2 linked regions of the Neobacillus sp. PS2-9 genome follow. The main gene of each other region encodes a partner of the protein of the gene in region 2 in a complex. Links are inferred from orthologs where the notes say so. Each region holds a gene or a part of one and is shown on either strand. Other genes may lie near its edges. The genes, in order: uvrB and pcrA.

Region 1 (3,276 bases), 3.9 Mb from region 2 along the record:
AAGGAAAACATCCTTGGCTCCAGTTCACCTATGGAAAAACCACAAAGCGGACAGGCATGATTTTCACTAAATAACAGTTCTTCCTCACCAATCACATCGACAATAACTTTTCCTTCACCGAGCTTTAACGCTGTTTCAAGTGAATCGGCAATTCGAGCAGAAATGCCCTCCTTGATCACGATTCGATCGACCACCACTTCAATCGAGTGCTTTTTGTTTTTTTCTAATTCAATCTCATCTCCGAGATCGAGCATTTCACCGTCCACACGGACCCGAACAAAGCCTTGCTTTTTAATATCCTCTAGGACCTTTACATGCGTTCCTTTTCTCCCAGAAACAACCGGTGCAAGGATTTGCATCTTTGTCCGTTCCGGATACTCGAGGATCCGATCGACCATCTGTTCAATTGTTTGAGACGAAATCTCTATATGATGAATCGGACAGGTTGGGTGTCCCACCCTTGCAAACAATAATCGTAAATAATCATAAATCTCTGTCACGGTCCCGACTGTTGAGCGCGGGTTCCGGCTTGTTGTCTTTTGATCGATAGAAATGGCAGGGGATAAACCTTCAATCGCATCGACATCTGGCTTATCCATCTGACCTAAAAATTGACGGGCATAAGCAGACAGGGATTCTACATACCGGCGCTGCCCTTCTGCATAAATCGTATCAAATGCGAGCGAGGACTTCCCTGAACCGGAAAGCCCCGTCAACACTACAAGCTTATCTCTCGGAATGGTGACATCAATATTTTTTAAATTGTGGGCTCTGGCGCCTTTAACAACCAGTTTCTCCATCGCCATGTATACGTCATCCTTCCGCTTTAAGTTCCAATAATAGGTCACGAAGCTCGGCAGCACGTTCGAAGTTTAATGCCTTTGCTTCTGCCTTCATCTCTTTTTCCATCGTAGCAATCAGCTTTTCTCTTTCCTTCTTGTTCATCTTGCTGAAGGATGCGGCTGGTGCGTACTCTTCTTGCTCCTCGGCCGCATGTGTCGCACGTATGACATCACGGATTGCTTTTTGAATAGTCTTTGGCGTTATTCCGTGCTTTTCGTTATATTCTTCTTGGGTGGCACGGCGCCGCCTTGTTTCGCTAATCGCCAGCTCCATCGAATTCGTCATGCGATCAGCGTACATAATGACATGTCCATTGGCATTCCGTGCTGCCCGGCCAATCGTCTGAATGAGTGAGCGCTCGGAGCGGAGGAAGCCTTCTTTGTCTGCATCAAGAATGGTTATGAGTGACACCTCAGGAATATCTAAACCTTCACGGAGCAGGTTGATTCCAATAAGAACGTCATATTTCCCCATTCGCAGTTCACGGATGATTTCAATTCGTTCTAGCGTTTTCACTTCTGAATGTAAATATTGAACTTTAATCCCGATTTCTTTTAGATAATCGGTTAAATCCTCTGACATTTTCTTCGTCAAAGTAGTGACAAGGACACGTTCATTTTTCTTCACACGTTCGTGAATTTCACCGATTAAATCATCAATTTGTCCCTCAATCGGTCGGATCTCAATCGTTGGATCTAAGAGTCCCGTCGGGCGGATGATTTGCTGAACCATGTCCGGCGTATGCTCCAATTCATATGGTCCAGGAGTCGCCGAAACAAAGATGGCGTTGTGAACATGCTTTTCAAATTCATCAAAGGTTAACGGCCGGTTATCAAGAGCCGATGGTAGACGGAAACCATGGTCCACGAGGACTTGTTTCCTTGCTTTGTCACCATTAAACATACCCCTGATTTGTGGCAGGGTAACATGGGATTCATCGATAATCATGAGAAAGTCTTCTGGAAAATAATCCAGCAGTGTATACGGCGTCGATCCTGCCGGCCTTAAGGTAAGGTGGCGTGAATAATTTTCAATGCCTGAACAAAAACCCATTTCTCGCATCATTTCTAAATCATAGCGGGTCCGCTGTTCAATTCGCTGGGCTTCAAGTAACTTATTGTCCGCTCGCAGCTCCTCAAGGCGTTCCTCCAGTTCTTTTTCGATATTCTGAATGGCAACGCGCATTTTCTCTTCTCGTGTAACGAAGTGGGAGGCTGGAAAAATGGCGATATGCTCGCGTTCACCAATAATTTCACCTGTGAGCGCATCCACTTCACGAATCCGGTCGATTTCATCACCGAAAAATTCTACGCGCACACAATGCTCATCACGTGAAACGGGGAAAATTTCGACCACGTCTCCACGAACCCGAAAGGTACCGCGTTTAAAATCAATATCATTTCGTTCATATTGGATATCGACTAAGCGATGGAGCAGGTGATTGCGCTCGATTTCCATACCACTTCTAAGCGATAGGACCATCTCACGGTATTCTTCCGGAGAACCGAGACCATAGATACAAGAGACACTGGCGATGATGATGACATCTTTCCGTTCAAAAAGAGAAGAAGTGGCCGAGTGGCGCAATTTATCAATTTCATCGTTGATGCTAGCATCTTTTTCAATGAAGGTATCGGTTTGCGGCACATACGCTTCCGGTTGATAGTAATCATAGTAGCTGACAAAATACTCTACCGCGTTGTTCGGGAAAAATTCCTTAAACTCGCTGTACAGCTGTCCTGCCAATGTTTTGTTGTGGGCAATGACAAGGGTTGGTTTATTAACCTCTTTAATCACATTTGAAACGGTGAACGTCTTTCCTGTTCCTGTTGCCCCAAGGAGTGTTTGATGACGCTTATTATTTCGAATGCCCTCGACTAACTGGCGAATCGCTTCCGGCTGATCCCCCTGTGGAGAGTACGCTGAGACTAATTCAAATTGGTCTTTCACACGATTTCCTCCCGTACAAATAAATCACTTTTCAGCTAAAAATCTAGTTATTGATCGGGATGGTGCTGGAAAGTGTATCCTCTAAAATTTCATATTAACATTCTACCACAATACCCCAAAAACAAACCAACAATATGCGAACTAGTATTCGTTTTTTTATTTTTTCATTTAATATAATGGCTGAGTTAAAGAACAGTGCTGATTTTTACACCCTGTTGATTGGAGCGGAAGGCACGAAGACTCCTGTGGGAGTATGGTTCAGGGGAGACCACGCAGGCGCTAGCGCCGAGGAGGCCCGCCGAAACACCCACGGAAAGCGAAGTGCCTGGAGCGGAAATCAACAGGCAAGTTTAACAGAGCCAATATAATAAAAAGCCTGCCAGTTTTCCTGACAGACTTTCGGAGATTAATTCAGATTACTAGGTCTTCTTCACTGCTCTTGGCTTCATTTTAGCCGCCAGCCAGAAACCAGCGGTTAATGAG
Region 2 (3,270 bases):
GGGTTGCCCCTTGAATGAACAAACCATTTTCATAGCGTAACGAAACAGCAAGGCCGTCAATTTTCAATTCACAGACGTAGGAAAAGTCGTCTCCTACAGCCTGACGAATCCTGCGGTCAAAATCCTTTAAGTCTTGATCATTAAAGGCATTACCTAAGCTTAGCATCGGTGTACGGTGCTCCACCTTCTCAAATACGTCAAGAACCACACCACCTACACGCACCGAAGGAGAGTCTGGAGTCTTTAACTCTGGGAACTTTTCCTCTAGCTCTAAAAGCTCCTGCATTAGCCTGTCATATTCAGCATCTGGCACAGATGGTTGATCTAGCACATAGTATTCATAGCCATATTGATTTAATAAGTTTCTTACTTCCGTGATTTTCTGTTCAGCCATTAGAAGGTCCATATATCCAGCCCTTTCATAAAGGTATTCCACTCATGGATTATAGCATGAAGGATTATGCTTTTTTAATTGGTGCAAATTTAGCTAATAGGCGTTTGATACCTACTGGGCTTGGAAACGCAATATCAAGTTCTGTTCCCTCTCCCTGCCCTTTAACACTTACAACCGTTCCAATTCCCCACTTACCATGTTCTGCTTTATCGCCAACCTTCCAGCCGACATCCTCTCCGCCAGAAGCAGCTGAAACTGGACGCATCACTGGTTTTCTTGGGGTAGTTGGTGTACTAAATGTACTTTTTGCTTGTCCAAAGGAAGACCCTGAGCCTCCAAAACTTCTACCTCCGCCAGAATTAAATGGCGTATTCATACGTTTCTCCGGCTCTACTCCTTCAATTAGATCCTCCGGAATTTCAGCGATAAACCTTGATGCAGGGTTCATATTTGTTCTACCGAATAATGTTCTCATTTGAGCGTTGGTTATAAATAGGCTCTTCTCTGCTCTTGTGATTCCGACGTAGGCAAGACGGCGCTCTTCTTCCATCTCCGCTTCTTCCATAAGAGAGCGGCTATGCGGGAATACACCTTCTTCAAGGCCAATGAGGAAAACCACTGGGAATTCCAAGCCTTTTGCAGAGTGCAAGGTCATAAGTGTGATGGTATCAGCCTTTTCACCATCCTCATCTAGTGAATCAATATCAGCAACAAGTGCCAAATCCGTTAAGAATGCAACCAAGCTTCTATCCTCACTAGAATCCTCGAAGTTTTTCGTAACGGATAATAATTCCTCAAGGTTTTCAAGACGGCTTTGTGCTTCAAGTGACTTTTCCGCCTTCAGCATTTCTCGATATCCAGTCTTATCCAGGATTTCTTCCACTAATTCTGTTACAGAAAGGAATTCCTGCATATTCGTGTAATTTTTAATTAAATCACGGAACTCTCTTGCTGCCTTGGTGATTTTCGGACTTAAGCCAATTAATTCAATCGAGTCTAACGCTTGGTATAAGGAAAGGTCATGCATCGCTGCAAAATCGGCAATTTTATCAAGCGAAGTGGAGCCGATTCCACGTTTCGGCACGTTAATGACACGCTGTAAGCTGATGTCATCGTCTGGGTTTGAAATCAGACGTAAATAAGCGAGCATGTCCTTAATTTCTTTTCTGTCATAGAACTTAATGCCGCCGACAATGCTATATTCAATATTGGATTTCAGCAGCACTTCCTCCATTACACGGGATTGTGCGTTGGTACGATAGAGAATCGCAATATCTGACAGCTTCACATTCTGATCTCTTGTTAGTTCTTTAATTTTCCCCGCAACAAACTGCGCTTCTCCCTGTTCACTATCTGCACGGAAATAAACTAGCTTGTTTCCTTCCGGGTTTTCTGTCCACAGGTTTTTCGCTCTGCGGTTCATATTGTTTTCTATTACCTTGTTGGCTGCAAGAAGAATTCTCTTGGTTGAACGATAGTTTTGCTCTAGTAAAATAACCGTTGCATTCGGATAGTCCTTTTCAAAGGAAAGGATATTGGCAATATCCGCTCCCCTCCACTTATAGATGGACTGGTCTGAATCCCCTACGACACACAGGTTTTTAAAACGATTAGCCAATAGTTTAACAAGCATATACTGGGCCCTATTCGTATCCTGGTACTCATCCACGTGTATATATTGGAATTTCCGCTGATAAAATTCAAGCACTTCCGGTACACGAGTAAACAATTGAATCGTCATCATAATTAAATCATCAAAATCAAGTGCTTGATTTTTACGTAACCGTTTTTGGTATTCTTCATATACATCACTGACCACTTGTTCAAAATACCCGCCTGCCGTCTTTTTAAACTCTTCTGGGTCAATGAGTTCATTTTTAGCCGAGCTAATTGAGCCCAGAATCGCACGAGGGTCAAATTTTTTCGGGTCAATGTTTTTTTCTTTCAAGATCCCTTTTACTACGGATTGTTGGTCTGTTGTATCAAGAATAGTAAAATTGCGGTTAAAGCCCATGCGGTCAATATCTCTGCGCAGAATTCTTACGCACATGGAGTGAAAGGTAGAAATCCATATTTCTTCAGCGGCACCACCCATCATTTTTCCGATACGTTCTTTCATCTCTCTTGCCGCTTTATTCGTGAAGGTAATTGCTAAAATATTATAAGGATTGACGCGCTTTTCTACTATTAAGTAACCGATTCGATGCGTTAGTACTCTTGTTTTACCACTTCCGGCACCTGCCATTAAAAGAAGTGGTCCGTCTGTTGCTTTCACGGCATTCTGTTGTTCCGGGTTCAGCCCGTTTAATAGCTTGTCTGTTAAAAATTGCATTCTATCCACCACCATCTACAAACATTTGTTCTTATTTTTATCATATCGTTAATTTTGCTCTGAAGCAAATATCTATTAGACACTTTTTACGGTTTCCAAAGCTTGATCAAAATTGTCATAAATGACATTTCCGACTACAATGACATCGGCATGCTTGGCCATTTCAACTGCCTGTTCGGCGGTAGTGATTCCCCCACCATAAAATAACGTAGTTTGTTCAAGAACCTTTTTAACTTCCGCTACTACAGCAGGATCCCCATATTTGCCGCTATATTCTAAATAGAAGATTGGTAGCTGAAACATTTTTTCTGCCATCATTGCATAGGCCTTAACATCCTCGGTTGTTAATTGAGCGTTGGCTGATGTCAGTTTAGCCGCTTTACATTCTTCGTTTAAAATACAGTACCCTTCCATAGCGAATTCTTCCCAATCCATGATTTCACCATATTCTTTAACTGCTTGATGATGCAACCCGGTAATCCAGTTTGGATCATTGCTATTTAAAATGGTCGGTACAAAATAAAGGTCAAAACCTGGTGTAACC

What was found.
Region 1: the proteins of pcrA (region 2) and uvrB are in contact, whole or in part, in a crystal structure (PDB 7EGT), measured with the Thermus thermophilus proteins. The link is inferred for Neobacillus sp. PS2-9 from one-to-one orthologs. Residues at the interface, in WP_096412145.1 of Thermus thermophilus: His654, Arg656, Phe657, Gln666, Asp668, Glu669, Lys680, Arg681, Leu682, Ser683, Lys685, Tyr686, Ala687; in WP_096411307.1 of Thermus thermophilus: Glu23, Leu25, Arg26, Asp27, Gly28, Glu29, Arg30, Phe31, Arg55, Glu326, Asp327, Phe328, Glu379, Ser382, Gln383, His398, Gly400, Arg401.

What each region holds. Positions count from the first base shown.
Region 1 is NZ_CP133269.1:969,784-973,059, reverse strand. The notes cover bases 304-3,248. They hold uvrB (excinuclease ABC subunit UvrB), read right to left. Parts: upstream 2,794-3,248; coding sequence 814-2,793; downstream 304-813. Other genes in these bases: RCG25_RS04655 (DUF2198 family protein), read right to left, coding at 3,213-3,248; uvrA (excinuclease ABC subunit UvrA), read right to left, coding at 304-806. Also shown: more of uvrA, read right to left, coding at 1-303; more of RCG25_RS04655, read right to left, coding at 3,249-3,276. UniProt on the Escherichia coli protein: The UvrABC repair system catalyzes the recognition and processing of DNA lesions. A damage recognition complex composed of 2 UvrA and 2 UvrB subunits scans DNA for abnormalities.
Region 2 is NZ_CP133269.1:4,893,122-4,896,391, forward strand. Bases 93-3,031 are described here. They hold pcrA (DNA helicase PcrA), read right to left. Parts: upstream 2,727-3,031; coding sequence 459-2,726; downstream 93-458. Other genes in these bases: ligA (NAD-dependent DNA ligase LigA), read right to left, coding at 93-406; RCG25_RS24445 (heptaprenylglyceryl phosphate synthase), read right to left, coding at 2,802-3,031. Also shown: more of ligA, read right to left, coding at 1-92; more of RCG25_RS24445, read right to left, coding at 3,032-3,270. UniProt on the Escherichia coli protein: A helicase with DNA-dependent ATPase activity. Unwinds DNA duplexes with 3'-5' polarity. Translocates on single-stranded DNA with 3'-5' polarity. Initiates unwinding more efficiently from a nicked substrate than double-stranded DNA.